One region of the Sphingopyxis sp. J-6 genome, then DNA from elsewhere that is predicted to be linked to it. Evidence: riboswitches for the same ligand, from Rfam matches in the RefSeq annotation. Region 1 holds a riboswitch; the other holds the start of a gene.
The links. Region 1 has a riboswitch for cobalamin ahead of metE (5-methyltetrahydropteroyltriglutamate--homocysteine S-methyltransferase). Riboswitches for the same ligand answer to the same signal wherever they lie in the genome.

Region 1 (10,351 bases):
TAGGGCACATTGCGGCGCCCGATTGCCACGCTCCATCGACATCAAACGCGGGCTGTTCCACAACGGGACAACGGTCTGTCGCACTCCGGTGTATAGTGAACGACAAAGAGCTTATGGGCGCCGGCGATTCCTCCTTCATCCATTTATGGACATGATTTACATGGCTTTATCCTCCCGTTCTCTGCTTCCCGTCGCGCTCGTCGCGGCGGCGCTTGCCGTTCCCGCCTTGGCGCAGAGCAGCCAGATCAGCGGCATCGATGCGCTCCGCGAATGGAACCTCGTCGTCCTTGGCGATCTCAACAGTTCGTCCGAGGTCGAGGGGCGCACTTTCGTCGGCGGCAACCTGTCGGGCAATTCGTCCAACTATGGCATTCGCGCGACGACGTCGGCGAACGGTCAGCCGGGTCTTACCGTCGTCGGCAACGTCACCGGCAGTCACAAGAACCTCAACAACGGATCGGGCGCCATCGTCGGCGGCAATGTGTCGAGCGGTTTCAACCTCAACGGCCCGAACCAGACGGTGAAGGTCGGCGGGACAATCAGCAACACCAACGTCAACCAGAATACGGTATTGTCGAATATCAACGCCAGCAATCCGGCGTTCGGCGTCAATCTGCAACAGGACAAGACGCGGCTGTCCGGGAGCCTGAACAGCCTGTCCTACGAGATGGGGACGCTGAAAACGAACAGCCAACTGACGATTCAGGGCAACCGCGGTACCTTCACCGCGCAGCCCGATGCGAAGGGGATGGCGGTGTTCAACATCAGCGCTGCCGACCTCGACAAGATCGGCGAAATCCAGTTCAACCTGAACGGCGCCGACACCGCGATCGTCAACGTCAGCGGCCGGACGATCAACCTCAACGACAATTTCCTTGGCGGGACCAACAACCTCGGCGAGCATGTCGTCTGGAATTTCCCCGAGGCTGAGAGCCTCAAACAGTCGACGGCATGGGGCGGGTCGGTGCTGGCGCCGCTCGCCGATGCCGAAATTCGCAATTACATTCAGGGATCGGCAGTGTTTGGTAACCTGACCCAGAATGGCGAAATGCATATCGGGACGTTCAAGGGCGGTTATGTCAGCCCGCCGAGCGGCGGCACTTCTTCGGGCGGCGGAACGACGTCCAGCGGTGGAACTTCGTCGGGCGGCAGCTCGGGCGGGGCGGTGCCGGTTCCCGAACCCGGCATGTTCGGCCTGTTCGCGCTCGGCGTCGGCGGGCTCCTCTACATGCGTCGGCGCCGTGGGAAGGTCGACGCGGCAGGCGAAGACTAGTCACTGCTCGGACCGGTGAAAAGCGGGACTTTCCACCGGTCCGACGCGGCATGATAGTCTCAGCCGACGGCATCGGCCTCGCGCACCGATGAGTTGGCGCGCATCGCCTGCGCTGCAGCGACCATTGCGATCAGCGCCGGGCGAACCTCTTCCCATTTCCGCGTCTTGAGCCCGCAGTCGGGATTCACCCAGATTTGCTGCGGCGGCACATGTTGGCCAGCAAGCGTAAGGAGATCGGCCATCTCGCTAACCGCCGGGATGCGCGGCGAGTGGATGTCGTAAACGCCGGGCCCCACCTCGTTCGGATAGGCATAGGTGGCGAAGGCACCGAGTAATTCCATCTGCGATCTTGCGGTCTCGATCGAGATGACGTCGGCGTCCATCGCCCCGATGGCGCGGATAATGTCGTTGAATTCCGAATAACACATGTGGGTGTGGATCTGCGTGTCGTCGCGGACGCCCGATGCGGCGATGCGGAAGCTTTCGACCGCCCAGTCGAGGTAATGCTGCCACTCGCCGCGGCGAAGCGGCAGGCCTTCACGGAGCGCCGCCTCGTCGATCTGGATGATCGCGGCGCCGGCCGCCTCGAGATCCTGCACCTCGTCGCGGATCGCCAGTGCGATCTGCCGACAGCTTGTTTCCCGTGGCTGGTCGTCGCGGACGAACGACCAGTTGAGGATGGTCACCGGGCCGGTGAGCATGCCTTTCATCGGCCGTTCGGTCTGCTCCTGCGCATAGCGCCACCAGTCGACGGTCATCGGCGCTGGGCGTGAGACGTCGCCATAGAGGATTGGTGGGCGGACGCAGCGCGAGCCATAGCTTTGTACCCAGGCGGCGCGGGTGAAGGCGAAGCCGGCGAGCTGCTCGCCGAAATATTGCACCATGTCGTTACGCTCGAACTCACCGTGGACGAGGACGTCGAGGCCGATTTCCTCCTGCCACCGGATCGCGGCGCGCGTTTCGGTGCGGAGATACCGGGCATAGGCCGCGTCGTCGATCTCGCCCTTGAGATGCGCGGCGCGGGCTTTCCGCACTTCCGGGGTCTGCGGGAAGGAGCCGATCGTCGTCGTCGGATAGGCTGGCAGGGAAAGGCGCGCTTGCTGGACTTCACGGCGGGCGGCGAAAGGCGAGGCGCGCCGCGCGGCGTCTTCGTCGAGTCCGGCGAGGCGCGCCGCGACCGCAGGATCGTGGATCTTCGGCGAGGTCTGGCGGGCGACCGCGGCGATCCGTGACGCCGAGAAGGCGGCGAAGCTGGCGTCCTCGCCCTCGTTCAGCGCCTTGGCAAGCGCGGCCAATTCCTCGATCTTCTGCGCCGCGAAGCTCAGCCATTGGGCGATTTCGGGATCGAGCGCGGTTTCGAACGCAAGATCGACCGGGACGTGGAGCAGCGAGCAACTGGGTGCCAGGATGAGGTCGCGCTGGCCTGCCAGATCCTTGAGGCGCCAGTAGAGATCGGGAAGATTGGCGCGCCAGACGTTGCGGCCGTCGATGACGCCGAGCGAGAGCAGGACGTGCTGCGGCAGCTTCTTCAACACGGGTTCGAGCTGCCCGGGAGCCCGGACGAGGTCGAGATGGAGGCCGTGGACAGGAAGCCCTGCGACAAGGTCGAGGTTGTCGCCGAGGCCGCCGAAATAAATGGTCAGCATCAGCTTCGGCCCGCTGGTGGCGAGGCGGGCATAGGCACGCTCGAACGCCGTGCGCTGCTCGTCGGTCAGGTCGAGGACGAGGCAGGGCTCGTCGATCTGCACCCATTCGGCGCCGGCACCGGCAAGGCGACCAAGGATTTCGGCGTAGGTGTCGAGGAGGCCGGGCAGCAGCGCCAGCGGTTCGACCGCCTTGCCCTTGGCGAGCATCAGATAGCTGACGGGGCCGAGGAGAACGGGCCGCGTCGGATAGCCGAGCGCTTTTGCTTCCGCAAATTCGTCGAAAATCTTGGTCGAGGCGATGCGGAACGTCTGGCCGGCGGTGAGTTCGGGGACGAGGAAATGATAGTTGGTGTCGAACCATTTGGTCATTTCCATCGCCGTGGTGTCGGCGGCGGCGTGGGTGCAGCCGCTGTGGCCGGCATCGGCCTGCGAACCGCGGGCCATGGCGAAATAGAGGTCGGGGTCGACGGTGTCGCCGTCCCAATCGTAGCGGCGCGGTACGGCGCCGATCAGGGCGCTGGTGTCGAGGACATGGTCGTAGAGCGAGAAGTCGTTCGACGGCAGGATATCGGCGCCAAGCGCCTTTTGCCGGGCCCAAGCCGAAGCGCGGAGGCCTGCGGCGGCAGCACGGAGGTCGGCGAGCGACGATTTGCCGGCCCAATAGCTTTCGAGGGCATGCTTGAGCTCGCGGCGGGGGCCGATGCGGGGAAAGCCGAGGGTGGCGACGCGGACAGTCATTCTTCAAACACCTTGCAAGGGGCAAGGCGCCGGTCAGACGGGCAGGCACGGACAAGTGCACCCCAAAGCAAGGCGGGGCCGGCACAGGCGTGCATGCGGCCTGACCGGACACCCCGCCGGAGGACGTATCTGACGAGGCAGGTCTCCTGGCTCACGGATCGACGCGGCGGTCTGGCCTTCCCGGTCCCTTGCCGGACCAGTGACACGTAGCGACCGCCGCTCACCGCTTACAGTTGCGGGGGCAGCGCCGGTTTTGCACCGGCTTCCCGTCTTAGCTCCTTGCCCGCAAAGCGGACGCGGAGAACCTCGACAGGCTGAAGCATAGCCTGTCGCCCTTCGCTGTCAAGTCACATATAAAGATTTCTTTATATCGTGTTTCCGCTCCTACAATGCCACCGCCAGCGTCGCCCCGGTCGCCGCGACGATGGCGAGCAGGATCGCCGCTTTCGCGCCATATTCGGCGAGGAATCCCGCCGGCCGGGCGGCAAAGGGCGGTTCGTCGTCGAGCGCCGGCCAGAGGGCGTCGGCACCGGCGTCGGGGTGCGCGGGCACCGCAGCGGCGGGGGCATGCGGGCGCGGCGGGCGTCCGGCGGGCGAGGCGATGCCGGGGCCGCTGATCCCACTGGCGAGGACGAGCTTTTCGAACGCCACCGCCATCTTCTCGCGCCCCAGATATTCCTCGATCGCAGCGCGCGCCGGGTCGGGCCCGACGGGGGCGGGCAGCGCGGCGACGGTGCGCTCGATCTCGCCGTCGAGCGCGTGGAGGCGGTCGATAGCCTCGATGATCCGTTGCCGGTCGCCGCTTTCCATCGCCAGTTCGAGGCGGGTGAGCGACAACATGCCGGCGCGGCAATATTGCAGGCCCCAGAACATCCCGGCCGCGTCCGGATTCGCGGGATCGACCGGCACGGCGGGGCGGGCGCCCGCGGCGGGGGGCGTATATGCGTTCACGATGCTTACTCCATCAGCCAACCCCTGCCACCGCGCCTAACGCCAAAGCGGCAGCGGGCGATACGGCGATCCGGTCAGGCGTGGGCGCGCTGCGGCGGGCCGGGTTTAGCTGCCCGCGATATCCTTCCCCATGCGGATCATCGGCACCGCGACGCCGTCGGCGCCCGGGGTGTCGACATGCTCGATCGGGGTGTAGCCGCAAGCGCGGTAGAGCGGTTCGCCTGACAGCGTCGCCATCATCTCGGCGCGGCGAAAGCCCGCGGCGCGCGCGGCGTCCTCGCACAGTGTCATGATCATCCGCCCGACCCCGCGGCGGGTGAAGTCGGGGTGGGTGTACATCGCCCGGATGCGCGCCGCGTCGACCGCGGGGTCGAGCGGCGCCGGGTCGCGCAAATCCTTGCTGTGGTCGCCGCCATAGAGCGTCGCGCGATGCGACCAGCCGCCGCAGCCCGCGATCTTCACCCCGTCGGGCCCCGCTTCCTCGATGACGAAATAGGTGCCGTCGGCGATGAGCTGGGTATCGAGCCCCATCACCGCGCGGCTGGCGGCAATCTGCGCTGGGTCCAGAAAGCCCTGCTGCAACTCGGCGATGGCGCGCGCCATCACCGCACGTAGCGCGTCGAGGTCGGCGGGGGTGGCGAGGCGGTGAGTCAGCATGGCGCCGGTATAAGCCCGACGTCAGCGCCGTCCAGCGCCCGCAAGCCCCAGAAATGCTGGGGGTTGGGGAAGCGGCATGTTCGTGCGCAGCCCTGCGCGATCCTCCCTGTCGTGTAGCGATGGGGAGGGGGACTACGAAGTGGTGGAGGGGCTGACTTCTACGCGCCGTTGGCGGCTGACAATATCGCCCTAACACTCGCCGTCGCGACGTCGGTGTCCAGCCCGCAGCCGAACAGGCTTTTCCCGTCCGCCGTGCGGCACTCGACATAGGCCGCGGCCTGCACATTGCTGCCCTGGCCGATCGCGTGCTCGCTATAATCGACGATGTCCATCACCGGGCCGCCGCTTTCGCTGAGCGCCGCGATGACGCTCGACATCAGGCCGTTGCCGCGGCCGCTGACGCTGCGCGGGGTGCCGTCGATGGTGAGCTTGCCGGCGAAGATGCGGTCGGCGCCCGAGTGGGTTTCGGACCAGTCGACGAGCTGGAAGCGTTTGGCTTCGGTCGCCAGATACGCGCCCTCGAAGGCGTGCCAGATATCCTCGGCGCCGAGTTCGCGGCTCGTCTGGTCGGCCAATGCTTGTACGACATGGCTGAAGCTCGCCTGCATCTTCTTGGGCAGTTTCAGGCCCTTGTCCTGTTCGAGCACCCATGCGACGCCGCCCTTGCCCGACTGGCTGTTGACGCGGATCACCGCTTCATAGCTGCGGCCGAGGTCGGCGGGGTCGATGGGCAGATAGGGGACTTCCCAGCGCTCGTCATTCTGGCGTTCGCGCGCGGCGAAGCCCTTCTTGATCGCGTCCTGATGGCTGCCCGAAAAGGCAGTGTAGACGAGCTCGCCGCCATAGGGGTGGCGCGGGTGGACGGGGAGCTGGTTGCAATATTCGACCGTCTGGATGACCTCATCGATGTTCGAGAAGTCGAGTTCGGGGTCGACTCCCTGCGTGTACATGTTGAGCGCGATGGTGACGAGGCAGGTGTTGCCGGTCCGCTCGCCATTGCCGAACAGGCAGCCCTCGACGCGGTCGGCGCCCGCGAGCAGGCCGAGCTCGGCCGCCGCGACGCCGGTGCCGCGGTCGTTGTGGGTGTGCAGACTGATGATCGCGCGGTCGCGGTTCGGCAAATTCTTGCAGAAATATTCGATCTGGTCGGCGTAGATGTTCGCCGTCGAGGCCTCGACCGTCGCGGGGAGGTTGAGGATGATCGGCTTGTCGGTCGTCGGCTGGAGGATGTCCATCACCGCTTCGCAGCAGGCGATGCTGAAATCGAGCTCGGCAGTCGAGAAGGTTTCGGGGCTGTATTCGAAACGCCAGTCGGTGCCGGGCAGGCGCGCGGCATTGTCGCGGAGCTGCTTTGCGCCCTCGATCGCGATCTGCTTGATCGCCGGCATGTCCATGCCGAAGACGATCTTGCGCCACGCCGGGCTGACCGCGTTATAGACGTGGACGATCGCGGTTTTCGCGCCTTCGAGGCTGTCGAAGCTGGTGCGGATCAGGTCGGCGCGCGACTGGGTCAGCACCTGCGGGGTGACGTCGTCGGGGATGCGGCCGTTCTTCACGAGCCCCGAGATGAAGTCGAATTCGGTCGCGCCGGCGCTGGGGAAGCCGACCTCGATCTCCTTGAACCCGCAGCGGACGAGCAGGTCGAAGAAGCGCGCCTTTTTCTCGGCATCCATCGGGTCGATCAGCGACTGGTTGCCGTCGCGCATGTCGGTGGAGAGCCAGATCGGCGCACTCGTGGTGACGCGGCCGGGCCATTCGCGGTTCGCCAGGGGAACCTGCGGGAAGGCGTTATACTTGACCGAGGGGTCGCGGAGCATGGGCATGGGTGTGGTCTTCTTCTGCTGTCGGTTGCGGTGCTTGTCGATCGGAACCCTTGAGCGGGTGGCCGCGACTAGCGCGCAGCCAGTGTCACGCCCAAGGGCGTGTAAGTCGCAGAAGAAGAAGGGCGTTGGAGCGCATGGCGACGCTATTGGTTCAAAATGTCGCGCTTGGCAAGGGGGAAGACCAAAAATGTCGCCGGACCGCGAAACGGGGTCGCGGCCCGGCGAAGTCAGGGGTTATGCGGTTGGGTCAGGCGGCCTCGTCCTCGGCGACGTCGTCCTCTTCGTCCCAGGGCTCGTAGACTTCTTCCTCGAACATATTGTCGACGGCGTGGACGCGGACGCCGATGCACCAGTCGGCGAGCGGGCCTTCCCATGCGGCCTCGACCTCGGTCAGCGCGTCGGCCGCCGCATCCGACGGGCGGTCGCCGACGAGATCGAAGTCCTGAAAACCGTCCTCGGGCGGGGTGATATAGACATGCGCGTCGAGCCGGACGGCGGTCCAGCCCGCGGTCGGGGCGAGCCCCTCGACCTCGACGGTCAGCACGGGATTTTCCTCGTCGCCGCTGATCGCGGCGTTCACTTCGACAATTTCGCGTACCAGTTCGCTCATCGCCTTCACTCCTGTCGGCTGGGGTCGCCCGACAGGTAGCGGAGTCGTGTGACAGATTGGGGTGCGGCTAGCCCGCTACCTTCACCCAGCCGACCGCCGGATCGTCGAAATCGATGACGTCGCCGAGCTCCCAGACATTGGGATAGCCATAGCCGACGAGGTTGATGAAGGTCTGGATATTGAGCGCGAGGGCGCGCGACTTCATCGGCACCGGGGCGCGGTTGTTGGCGAAATTATTGTTGCAATAGATGAGGATCGGCCGGTCGGGGTTGGCGCCGATCACTGCGGCGAGGCTGTCGGCGGTGAAATCGGTGAGCGGCAGGTTGACCGCGCCCGCGATGTGCCCGGCGGCGAAGGCATCCTTCGAGCGCGCGTCGAGGAGGAGAACATCGGGCTTTGCGGCCTCGGCCTTGAAGCGGTCGAAGGGGAGCAGGCGCGCCGCGCGCTCGGGGGCGACGCTGGCGGTGAGCTGCTGGAAGGCGGGGTAGTCTATCTGGGGATTGGCTTGCGCCAGCGCGGGGGTGGCGGCGAGCGCGAGAGCGAGAAGCAGGGTGCGGCGCATGATGGTTCCTCCCGATGATGGCGGGGAGGTTAGGCGGGGGTTGCTGGATAGGGGATGAATGCCCCTCCCCATCGCTGCGCGACAGGGAGGATTGGAGTCTTACTGCTTCTCGAACGCCGCGTGGATTTCGAGTTCGACTTCGTCGCTGACCATCGGGATGCCGTAGGCGATGCCGAAATCGCTGCGTTTGATCTTCGTTTCGGCCTGGAAACCGACGGTTTCCTTCTTGTTCATGCCGGTGCCGGCGCCGTGGAAATCGACGTCGAGCGTCACGGGCCTGGTCACGCCGTTGAGGGTGAGGTTGCCGGTGACCTTTGCCTCGTCGCCGTCGTCGTCGAGGGCGACGCTGGTCGAGACGAATTTGGCGTCGGCGGGCGCGGCGCCGAAGAAATCGGGCTTGCCGCCGTCCTTGCCGGCGCGCAGCAGATGGGCCGTGAGGCCGGCGTTGGCGGTCGTGACCTTGGCGACCGGGATCGTCACATCGACCTTCGCGGCAGCGGGATTGGCGGGATCGAGGACGAGCGTACCGGTCACGTCGCCGAAGATGCCGGTATATTTGCTGAAGCCCAGATGATCGACTTCCCAGACGACCATCGTGTGCGCGGAATCGGCCGCGTACGTGCCCGCCGCGACGCGTGTCTTGTCGGGCTGGCCGGGAACCTGCGGCGCATTCTGCGCGATGACGGGAACCGCGACGGCGGCAGCGAGAGCGACGAGGGGGAGGACAAGGCGCATGACGAACTCCTGACTGGGGGAGGTGTCAGGCTAGGCTGGCGGACGGCGCGGCGTCAATCCTTGCCCTGCTGCTGCGCATAGAGGCGCCGTTCCTCGAACCACTGGCGGATCGCCGCGGCGGTGCAGCCGGTGAAGCCATAGCTGCCCACCGCCGAGCAACTGTTCGGGCGCGTCGTGCGCGCGATGCTGTCATAGCCCTCGACCGCCGAGGCCCAACTGCCGCCCATCGGCGCGTCGTCTTCCTTGAGTTCCTCGCGCAGCGGCTTGGGGACGCGGTAGCGTTCGGTCTCGGGTTCCTGCGCGCAGACGACGATCTCGTCGCCCGACGATTCGGGGCACTGGTCGGCGCCATAGGTGATGAGGAAGGAGAATTTGTCGGGCGGCTCTGCTGATTGCGCAAGGCTGGGGTCGGCGTGCGCCGGGGCGGCGAATGCCGTAGCCGCGAGTAGCGGGAAGAGGAGGCGGGCAGGCATTTTCATCGTCGTTCGTCATTCCCTCGCACCGTCCCCTGAGGGCCACGCTAGCCCGGCCAGATGAACCTAAGCCGAACTTAGGATGCAAATCGGGTAGAACAAGACGGGCGACCTCAACGGCTTACCCCCACGAGTGATTGGCGAGCGTCGAAAACCAAAGTCCCCGGCCGCAGGATGCGCCGACCGAGGAAGCTGCGCCCCTCTCTTGTCCGAGAGGGGCGAGCAGGGTGTCAGCCGAAGATGTCGCTATGGCCGCCCTTCGGATCGGGACCGAACCGGTTCGGTCCAGGCGTGCCGTCGATGCACATGAAGATGAAGACGATGATCCCGCCAACATAGGGAATGAAGCCGAGCAGGTAGAACCAGCCCGATTTATCCTGATCGTGGAACCGGCGCACGGTCACCGCGATCGATGGAATGATCGTTGCGAGCACGAGAAGTATGAGCGGGATGATGACGATCATGCTCAACCCGGTTTCCCCGCTGTCGCTGAATCCGCCCAATATGCCCGCGACGATCACGAGCGCGAAAGCGATGATCGTGACGAAGAGCGTGAACATCCAATATTCCATGCGCTGCGACCGGCCGTTGAAATCGGCGTAGCGCTTGAACGGCATAAGCATCCATTCCATGAATTTTCCCCCATTTCTGCGCCATCGGAGAAATGCCAAGTCATCGCCCCATGACGTATGACAAGGCTACCATGTTTGTTCGCCATCACAAGTCATTGATCGTCGGATATTATTGCAGATTGTCACGCGATGCTGTCGATGACCTTGTCGAGTGAGGCCCCGATCGTATCCCACACCTGCGCCAGCTCGTCGGGTGCGATGCAATAGGGCGGCATCACATAGACGCTGTTGCCGAGCGGACGGAGGAGGAC
Region 2 (10,351 bases), 1.1 Mb from region 1:
CCTAGCTGGATCGGCAGGCGGGCGCGCTTTCCGCGAGAGCGGGGTGCGGCACCGCCTATCCGTTGTTGGCGCTCAACCGTTCGATCCACCCTGCATCGGGCACGAATTCGGGCACCAGCCGGCTGATCGTCTGCACGGCGGCGATGCTGTCGCCGGTGCCGCGGATCGTCGCGTCGAGTTCCTGCAGCTCGCGTTCGAGTTCTTCCCAATGCCACAGGCCCTCGCGGGCGCGCATGATGCGCGGATGCTTGGTCTTTTCGGGATTGTCGCCGATCAAAAGCTCTTCGTAGAGTTTCTCGCCCGGACGCAGGCCGGTCTCGATGATCTGGATGTCGCCGTCGGGATTGTCGGCCGAGCGCACGCTCAGTCCCGACAGGTGGATCATGCTGGTCGCGAGGTCGAAAATCTTGACCGGCTGGCCCATGTCCAGCACGAACACCTCGCCGCCCTTGGCCATCGCGCTCGCCTGCACGACGAGTTGCGCGGCTTCGGGGATGGTCATGAAATAGCGCGTGATTTCCCTGTGCGTCAGCGTGACGGGGCCGCCAGCCTCGATCTGGGCCTTGAACCGCGGAACGACCGAACCGCTCGATCCCAGCACATTGCCGAAGCGGACCATGCTGAACACGGTCTTGACGTCGGGCCGCTCGGCCCGCGCCTGCAGGATCAGTTCGCAGACGCGCTTCGACGCGCCCATGATGTTGGTCGGCCGCACCGCCTTGTCGGTGCTGATCAGGATGAAGTTGGCGACACCGACCGCCTCGGCGGCGGCCACGCTGTGCAGCGTCCCCATGATATTGTTGCGCAGGCCGGAGATCGGGTTCGCCTCGACCAGCGGGACATGCTTGTAGGCGGCCGCGTGAAACACAGTTTCGGGCTTGTGATAGTTGTAGATGCGGGACATCGACGAGCGTTCGGACGCGCTCGCGAGTTCGAGCACGAGCGGCACGTCGATCGCCAGTTCGCGCATGAGTTCGATCAACTCCTGCTCGATCGCATAAAGTGCATATTCTGATTGTTCGAGCAGCACGAGGCGCGCCGGGCGGCACCGCAGGATCTGGCGGCATAGCTCGCTGCCGATCGAGCCGCCGGCACCCGACACGAGAACGATCTTTCCGGCCGTCGTGCGGCTCATCAGCAGTTGGTTCGCCGCGACGGTTTCGCGGCCGAGAAGCTCCTCGATCTGGATTTCGCGCAAATCGTTGACCGTCACCGACCCCTCGATGACGCCGGTCAGATTGGGAAGCGAGCGGACATAGACCTCTTCATTCTTCAGCGTGTCGATGATCTCGCGGCGGCGTGCGCGCGAAGCGCTGGGGATGGCGAGCAGCACCTCGTCGATATCGGTATCTTCGAGCAGCTCTTTCAGGCGGTTGGCGCCGAAAACAGGGACGCCGTCGAGGCGCTGGCCGTCGAGCCGCAGGTCGTCGTCGACGAAGCCGACGAGATGGACCTGCGATTCATGGCGAAGCGACAGCGCCAATTGCTGTCCGGCACGGCCCGCGCCGTAAACGAGTACGCGGCGGGCATTGACCGACACAACCTTGAACAGGTCGAGAAGCACGAAGCGTATGGCGATGCGGCTGGCACCCAGCAGAAGCAGGAAAATGATCGGGTGCAGCATCGAGAGCGTGCGCGGCACGGAAGGAAGGCGGAAGACGACGCAGACGATGAACAGCGGCACCGCCAGCGCCGCGCAGGCGATCGCCAGGTCGGCGATCGTCCGCGCGCCGGAAAAACGGATCAGCGAGCGATAGACGCCTGTTTTCCAGGCAATGGGATACCAGAATAGCAATGCGATCGCGGCGAAGGTCAGGATCGGTTGGGAAAACAGCTCCCAGACGCCGAGCCGGAGCGAAAAGGCGATCCATACTGCCGCGATGCAAAGCGATCCGTCGATGGCGACGGCGGCCATCTGGCGCTGGATACGCGGCCGGTCGACCACGAAGGCCAGCATCTTCGCGCGCCAGTCGCGCCACCGATCATCTTTTGCCGAAATCATCTATCGCCAACCGCTTTCTATGGATCCCTGCCAGAAGGCGCGAGATAGAGTACAGCAGATTGCAGGCATATTTCCCTGCGGCGACCCTGCGTTAAATCGAGACAAGTTCACGACGAACAATGCCCGTCCCATAAACGGCACGGTAACATAACTCAATAAGTAACGGTAAACCTTGCCCCCGCATCCCAATCGCCTTCTGCGGCACGTATAACTCGCGACGGGGGCAAACGATCCCGCCTCTGGTACGTTGCCGCGAAATAATTCCTGCCCGATCCTCGTTTCGTAGAATCGTCATGAGATGGTGATTGCTTCGTTGCTGTGATCTCGCGCACAGTCGGCCGGATTATTTGAAGGCGCTATGAGCTCAGTCGTTCCGGGAGCCGCCACAGATCGCGACGGAGCGGACTCGTTCGTCGTCAGCGACTTCGACGTGCACTTCGATGCCGAATATAGCTGCCGCGTTGGCCGTCAGCGCCGCGGGTTCGGGCGGCGTTTCGGCCTCGATGCGGCCGTCCTTCATCCAGACGATCCGATCGGCGAACTGCGCGGCAAGGTTGAGATCGTGGAGCACAACGGCGATTCCGCGGCCCTCGCGGCTCCGCTTCGCAAGTCGCGCCATCGTGTCGATCTGGCGTTTGGGGTCAAGCGCGGCGGTCGGCTCGTCCAGCAGCAACAGCGGCGTTTCGGCAGCGAATGTACGGGCAAGTGCGACCAGCGCCAATTCGCCCCCCGAAAGCGTCGCGGTCGAGCGGCCTGCCAAGGCCTCGCAGCCGACCTCCTCCAGCCAGTGCCCCGGCGCAATATTTCGCTTCATGTCCTCCGCGCCGAAGGCATAGCGGCCGAGTGCGACCATATCGGCGACGAGGATCGGCCACGCCACTTCGGCGCGCTGGGGCAGATAGGCAAGCGCGCGTGCGCGTGTCAGCGGATCGAGGCTGTCGAGGGCCAGATTGTCTAGCGAAACCGTCCCGCTGTCCGGGCGCAGCAGGCCCGCGAGAATGCGAAGCAGGCTGCTCTTCCCCGAACCGTTGGGGCCGACGATGGCGACCAGCTCCCCCGGCGACAGGGTGAAGTCGGTGCTGCCGAGCCGCCCGGCAATCGCGACGTTCCGTGCGGCAAGATCAGTCATGGCGCACATTCCCCCGTCGCAGCACGATGAGCAGGAAGATCGGTGCGCCGGCCAGCGCGGCAACCACGCCGAGCCGCAATTCGGTGTCGGTCGGGAGCAGCCGGACCAGCATGTCGGCAGCGATCAGCATGATTGCGCCGGCCAGCGCCGCGGGGACGAGCGTCCGGCCGGGATCGTGTCCGGCCCATGGCCGCACGAGATGCGGGGCGACGATCCCGACGAAGCCGACCGACCCGGCAAGCGCGACCGACGCTCCCGTCGCGAGGCCGGTGGCGATGACGACGATGAGCTGCGTGCGGCGAAAGTCGAGACCGTGCGCGATCGCGGCCTCCTCGCCGATCGAAAGCAGCGAGAGCTGCCGGCGCTGGGTCAGGAGTAGCGCCATCCCGGCCGCCATGAAGGGCACCGTCAGCCCGAGATCGGACAGCGAGCGGTTGGCGACCGAACCGAGCGTCCAGGTGACGAGGTCGGACAGCGAAAAGGGATTGGGCGCGAAGTTGAGGATCAGCGCCATCAGTGCCCCGGTCAGGCTCGACAGGCCGACGCCGATCAGGATCAGTGTCGCCATGCCGCGCGTCCGCACCGCCGCCGACGCGAGCAGCGCGGTGACCAGCCCGGCGCCGACGATCGCGCCCATCGGCAGCGCCCACGACCAGAGCGCCGACAGGCCGAAATAGAGCGTCAGCGTCGCGCCGAGCGTCGCACCCGACGACACCCCGAGGATGCCGGGTTCGGCGAGCGGATTGCGCGTCAGCGCTTGCAGCGCGGCGCCGCAAACCGCCAGTGCGGCTCCGACGATCGCCGCGCTCAGCACCCGGGGCAGGCGGATGTCGGCGACGATGGTTGCTGCTGCCGGGTCGCTTCCCGTCGCCCAGTCGAACAGTAGGCGCGGCGCAAGCCCGTCGGGGCCGGTCATCAGCGCCGTCATGGCGATGAAGACGAGCAGCGCCGCGAGCAGGATGTTGGTGCGCCGCATCAGCCTCCCTTTCGCGCTTCGGCGAGCCTTGCGACGGCATGACCCGCAAGCCAGTTGCCGCAGGCGAGCCAGCTTCCCGGCACTTCGACCTCTATTGCCCGACGCGACGCTTGGGCGACGACGGGATGGAGGGACGCTGACCAGCGATCCTGCCGGTAACGGGCGCTGTCGTAGAAGGCACGGAAGACCACATCGGGCGGACGGCGAACCATCTCCTCGAGCGGCAGCGTGCCCCACCCCGGCTGTTCGCGATAGGGCTTCAGTCCCGCAGCGGCGATGACATCTGCGACGAACGAACCCGGGCCGGTGGTGACGTCGCCGGGCGTCACATAGAGCGCGCTCCGTGTCGGTACCGCCGCGCTGCGCGCCGCCGCCAGCTCTGCATCATAGCCGGCAAGCAACGCCGTCGCCTTTGTCTCCGCGTCCAGTTCGGCGGCGACGCGCCGCATGTCGGTCGCGACGTCGCCGAGCGTCCCGGCGTAGCCGAGCTGGACGACGCGGATTCCCATCGCGCGAAGCTGCCGGTCGAGCCGCGCGTCGCCGCGAAAGGAGCGAACGACGATTGCAGGACGAAGCGCGGCGATATCCTCGATTTGCGGGCGCAGCCGCGGGAGACCGCGAGCGCGGGGCGCCGCGAAGCCGGCGTCGCTTTCCGCCTCGAACGACACGGCGCGCACCCGCTCGCGCGGCAGCAATCCCAGCACCATCTGGTCGGCGCAGAAATCGATGCTGACGACGCCGCGGCGTTCGGGCAGCGGCGCGCGCTGCTGACAGCCCGTGAGGACTGCCAGCATCGCGAGAGCCGCCGCCGATCGCATCAGAAGCTGACGCGCACGCCGCCATAGGCCGCGCGGCCCTGGGTGCGGTAGCTGAACACCTCCTCATAATCCTCGTTCGCGAGATTTTCGACGCGGGCGAAGACCGAGATGGCGTCGGTCAGCTTGTAGTTAGCGTTGAGATTCACCAGCACATATTCCTTCAGCGACACGGTGGTCGGCGCGAAGAAGATCGGGTCGAGGAAGGCGACGTCGGTCTGGCGGCCGTTATAGCGCAGCGTCAGCGTCGTCGAAAAGCGCTCGTCCTTGCTGAAGATCGTCGCGTTGAAGCTCGCGACATGCTTCGGCCGGCGCACCTCGACCGCGCCATTCTCGCGCGCTTTCAGCCAGGTGTACGCAAGGTCGAGCTCGATCTGCGGGATCGGGCGCGCCGAGGCAAACACTTCGACGCCGCGCTGCTTCGACGTCGTCGTGCGGTTCGCGGGCGTCGCGATGAAATCGGGGGCGGGGTAGGTCGTGTAGATTTCGCCCTTAAGCTTGTTGTCGAAATAGGTGGCGCCGATCGTTGCCTGATTGTCTCCGATCGTCTGTTCGATCCCGGCTTCCCAGCCCTTCGATTTTTCGGGGCGGAGGTCGGGGTTGCCAATGAACACGCCGTCCGAATAGCCGTAAAGCTCGTAATAGCCCGGGTTCTTGACGCCGGTGCCATAGGCGCCGCGAATGCGCGTGCCGGTCGGCAGCTTGTAGCTCGACTGGATGCGGAAGGTCGTCGCGTCGTCGAACCGGTCGTTCTCGTCGTGACGCACCGAGGCGCCGAGCGCGAAGGCGTCGCCCGCGAGCAGCTCATATTGTCCGACGAAGCCGATATTGTCGGTGTCGCGCTTGCCCTGGAAGACGAAGGGCGAGGGGGTGGTGTTGCGGAATTCCTCGCGTTCGACATCGACCGCCGCGGTCAGCCGGTGGACGACGGTATCGGTGCCGAAGCGCAGGCTCGATTCGAACGAGCCCTTGTAACGTCGGCCTTCGCTGCCGCCGTCACGGCCGAAAGCCGAATAGCTCTTGCGCACCGTGTCGGTGACCTGCCCGGTCAGCGCGTTGGTCCAGCGGCCGTCGAGCGCGGTGAATTCGGCGCGCAGCAGGCCGTGGAACGACTGGCTGGTATAATAGGCGCCCGGGCTGTCGACGATCATGCCATAGAGCGGGCTGGTGCCGTCGAACTCGCTGTTGTTGAAGTCGGCGTCGGTATAGCCGTAACGCGCGACCCCGGTCAGCCTGAAGCTCTCCGACGGCGACCAGATCAGCTTGCCGCTGACCCCGACATTGTCCGACCCGATGTCGCGGGTGCCGAAGCGTGCGGTGGGCGATCCGCCGGTATGGAGATAGGCGCCCGACACCGCATAATCGAGATCGCCGGCGACGCCGGCGACGCGCACGTCGCCCGAGAAGGTCTCGAACGAACCGCCTTCGGCGCGGGCGCTGATCCCGGGCGCTTCGGCGCCGGTCAGCGTGATATAATGAACGACGCCGCCGATCGCATCCGACCCGTAAAGCGAAGATTGCTGGCCGCGCAGCACCTCGATCCGCGCGGCGGGCGAGGCGATCAGGGTGCCGAAATCATATTCGCCGTTGAACGGATCGGACACCTCGATGCCGTCGATCAGCGTCAGGACATGATTGCCCTCGGTGCCGCGGATGCGAAGCTGCGTTTGCCCGCCGATCACGCCAAGCCGGCTGACGGCGACGCCCGGCACGTCGCGCAGCACGTCCGACAGCACCCGCGTCTGGCGGTTTTCGATCGTCCGGGCATCGAGCACGGTGACCGACGAGCCGAGCTGGTCGACGCGGGCGCCTTCGCCCGAGCGCGACGCGGTGACGACGATCGTATCGCCGGCTTCGTCGGTGGTCGCGAGGTCGGGGTTCGACTGGGCGAATGCGGGCGATGCCGCGGCGATGGCGAGCGCCGACAGGCTCGCACGATAAACAGCAATATTCATTATAGTCCCTCCAACGTAACGGCTTTGCCGTCACGCGAGGAACCTCGCCTGCCGCCGGTACACCCCGCCCGCGACAGATAACGGCGACGCTCGGGCAGGTCTCCTGGCTGGTCGGGTCACTGGGGAATGCGGCCTTCCCGGGGCGTGGGCCCCAGTGGCTATGTCGCATCCACCTCGCCGACTTACAGTTGCGGGGGCAGCGCCGGATTGCACCGGACTTCCCTTTTCATCCCCGTTGCCGGGGAACCTGAGGTCACGGGGCGGGCCGCTAGCAAAAGCGTGGCCTGGCTGCAATCGGCAAACTTGCAATCGCGCCGCGAAGCCTCGACATAAGGCCGCTGAAGTCAGGACCCGAGGGTCCTGACCCTAGGGGAGCCCCGCGTGGATATTGCGTTCGACAACAGTTTCTACACCGCGATGGAAGGCTTTTACGCGCCTGCCGAGGCGGCGGTCCCTCCCGCGCCCAAGCTGCTGATTTTCAATCATGCGCTGGCGGCCTCTCTCGGGCTGGAGACTGCGGGTGCGGGCGACGATGTGCTGGCGAGCATCTTTTCGGGGCAATTATTGCCCGGCGGCGCCAATCCGCTCGCCTTTGCCTATGCCGGGCACCAGTTCGGTCATTTCTCGTCGCAGCTCGGCGACGGCCGCGCGCTGCTGCTCGGCGAGATCGTGGCGCCGGACGGGGCGCGATTCGATGTCCAGCTCAAGGGATCGGGCCCGACGCCCTTCTCGCGCAATGGCGACGGCAAGGCGGCGATCGGCCCGGTGCTGCGCGAATATCTGGTGTCGGAGGCGATGGCAGCGATGGGCGTGCCGACGACACGCTCGCTCGCGGCCGTCGCGACCGGCGACCGGGTGCAGCGCGAGCGCGCTCACCCCGGCGCCGTGCTGACGCGCATTGCGAGCAGCCATATCCGCGTCGGCACCTTCCAGTTCTTTGCTGCACATTTCGGTGCCGACCATGTCGTCCAGCTTTCGGATTACTGCATCCGCCGCCATTTTCCCGAGCTCGCCGGCGCGCCGAACCCGCATCTGGCGCTGCTCGACCGCGTCATCGGCCTGCAATGCGAACTGGTCGCGCACTGGCTGGGGCTCGGCTTCATCCACGGCGTGATGAACACCGACAATGTCGCGATCAGCGGCGAGACGATCGACTATGGTCCCTGCGCCTTCATGGACCGCTTCGCGCTCGATACGGTGTTCAGTTCGATCGACGCTAACGGCCGCTATGCCTATGGGCGCCAGCCGCAGATCATGCACTGGAACATGGCGCGCTTCGCTGAGGCGCTGCTGCCCGCGATCCATGCGGTCGATCCGGAGGATGTCGAACGCGCGAAGGAATTGGTGACGGCGGTCCCCGAGCGGTTCCGCGCCGCGTGGTTCGCGCGGATGCGTCTGAAGCTCGGCCTCGCCAGCGCCGACGAAGCCGACGCCGATCTGATCGACGGCTTGTTCGGCGAGATTGAACGGCTGAACGTCGATTTCACCTCCTTCTTCCGCGCTCTCGCGATGCTGCTGCGCGGCGACGCGGCGATGATGGAAGCGTTGTTGCCCGAGCCCGATGCGATGGCGGCTTGGATCGCGGACTGGTGGGCCGGACTGGAACGCGAGGCCACGGGGCCGGTCGAGCGGGCGGCGGCGATGGATGCGGTCAACCCGCTCTATATTCCGCGCAACCACCTCGTCGAGGCGGCGCTGGCGGCGGCCGAGGCCGGCGACATGGCGCCGTGGATGACGTTGCTCGAAGTCGTGCGCCAGCCCTATGTCGCGCGCGCCGGGTGGGAGACGTTTGCCGAGCCGGCGCCAAAAGATTCTGCGCCTTATACAACCTTTTGCGGAACCTGATCGCGTCCCGCGTCGTTGGGAGAAGGGGCATGGGCCGGGCAGGGGCGGATCGGGCGACATGAGTAGTTTTCGGGACAAGTCCCTTTCAAAATCCGGTTGCGCCGCAGCGCTGCCGAGGCCACAAGTGCGCCATCGGCTGTGGACAGATGCAAATTTCTGAAAAATCTCGTCAATTGCACCCGCGCCGATTTTCGCGCCTGCGCAGTCTGTTGATTATCTCGACCTCGCTTTTTTCGGCCGGCTGGACAGCATCGGCCGCGGCGCAGGACGTCGAACCGCCAAAGGTCGTCCCGACCGTCGAGGCGCCGGCGGCCGGCCCGATCGCGGTGCCGAGCCCGCCGCCGCCCGAGGCCGTACTGCCCGAAGTCGCACCGATCATCGAGGATGACGAGTTCGAAAAGGCGATCCCGCCGATCGGCGCCGAAGACGACCCCGAACTCGACCGCCCGCTCGAATCGATCGCCGAATTCGAGCAGCGCCAAGCGGCCGAGGCCGCGAAGAAGCCGGCCGACGCGGCCGCCACGTCGACCGTCGAGGCGCAGTCGCCCTTCGTCGACGGCGTTCCCTTGCCGGCACTGGCCGATGGCGACACCGTCGAGCCCATCGGCGACGCGCCGATCACCGACACCGAACTTGCCGCGCCGCTGCCGCCGCTCGAGAATTTCAACGTCGAACCGGTCGTTTTTGCCGAGGCCGAGGACCCCGACGCCAACCGCGAGGTTGCCTATACGGTACAGGTCAACGGCCTAGCGCCCGCCGATGACAGCACCGACGTCGATCTTGCCGATCTGTTCGGCGACCTGTCGGCGCTCTACGACGGCGATGGCAAGGCCGACAATGCGGCGATGGTCCGCGCCCGGCTGAGCGCCGACGGCGAACTGATGCAGCGCATCCTGTCGTCCGAGGGCTATTATGACGCCACGGTCAATACGCGGATCGATCGCACCGCGCGCGCCGAGGGCGAAGGCGGCAATGCGCAGGCGGGCGCGGGAGGCAATCGCGGCAATCGCGGGCCGCTGGTCGCCGTCATCGATGTGGTCCCCGGCAAACGTTACACATTCTCGGACGTCATCATCAACGCCGCGGCGACGGTGCCGCCGGGGCTGATCAAGGATAATTTCCCGATTGCCGTCGGCGAACCGATCGTCGCCGACCGCGTTCAGGGTGCCGAAGCGGCGATCGCGCTCAAGCTCCCCGAAGAGGGCTATCCTTTCGCCAAGGTCGGGCAGCGCGACATATTGCTCGACGGCGCGACCGGCGACGCGGTTTACACGCTGCCGGTCGAGATCGGGAAGCGGTCGCGCTTCGGCGGCATCGAGACGACGGGTGACCTTGCCTTCGACGCCGAGCATGTCGATGTGCTGGCGCGATTCAAGCGCGGCGATCTCTACGACAGCCGCAAGGTCGACGATCTCCGGCAAGCGCTCGTCGCGACCGGGCTTTTTTCGAGCATCGCCGCCGAGCCCCAGCCGACAGGCGAAAGCGCGGGCGACGATACCGAATATGTGACGATGCTGGTGACGCAGGATGCGGGACCGCCGCGGACGCTCGCGGCGAGCGCCGGTTACGGCACGGGCGAGGGGATCCGGATCGAGGGAAGCTGGACCCACCGCAACTTCTTCCCGCCCG

Region 2: linked by a shared signal. The riboswitch ahead of V6U71_RS12055 (TonB-dependent receptor plug domain-containing protein) and the one ahead of metE (5-methyltetrahydropteroyltriglutamate--homocysteine S-methyltransferase) in region 1 are both predicted to bind cobalamin.

Annotation. Positions count from the first base shown of each region.
Region 1 is NZ_CP145810.1:1,429,798-1,440,148, forward strand. Features, by position in the region: gene V6U71_RS06920 (DUF6445 family protein) at 1-3, shown strand, start outside; gene V6U71_RS06925 (choice-of-anchor A family protein) at 161-1,273, shown strand; gene metE (5-methyltetrahydropteroyltriglutamate--homocysteine S-methyltransferase) at 1,333-3,657, opposite strand; cobalamin riboswitch at 3,776-3,981, opposite strand; gene V6U71_RS06935 (hypothetical protein) at 4,042-4,608, opposite strand; gene V6U71_RS06940 (GNAT family N-acetyltransferase) at 4,714-5,265, opposite strand; gene leuA (2-isopropylmalate synthase) at 5,424-7,088, opposite strand; gene V6U71_RS06950 (hypothetical protein) at 7,336-7,698, opposite strand; gene V6U71_RS06955 (rhodanese-like domain-containing protein) at 7,766-8,260, opposite strand; gene V6U71_RS06960 (YceI family protein) at 8,360-8,995, opposite strand; gene V6U71_RS06965 (hypothetical protein) at 9,049-9,468, opposite strand; gene V6U71_RS06970 (DUF805 domain-containing protein) at 9,699-10,100, opposite strand.
Region 2 is NZ_CP145810.1:2,497,012-2,507,362, reverse strand. Features, by position in the region: gene V6U71_RS12080 (DegT/DnrJ/EryC1/StrS family aminotransferase) at 1-5, shown strand, start outside; gene V6U71_RS12075 (polysaccharide biosynthesis protein) at 56-2,002, opposite strand; gene V6U71_RS12070 (ABC transporter ATP-binding protein) at 2,367-3,131, opposite strand; gene V6U71_RS12065 (FecCD family ABC transporter permease) at 3,124-4,107, opposite strand; gene V6U71_RS12060 (ABC transporter substrate-binding protein) at 4,107-4,901, opposite strand; gene V6U71_RS12055 (TonB-dependent receptor plug domain-containing protein) at 4,925-6,877, opposite strand; cobalamin riboswitch at 6,953-7,143, opposite strand; gene V6U71_RS12050 (protein adenylyltransferase SelO) at 7,259-8,722, shown strand; gene V6U71_RS12045 (autotransporter assembly complex protein TamA) at 8,869-10,351, shown strand, end outside.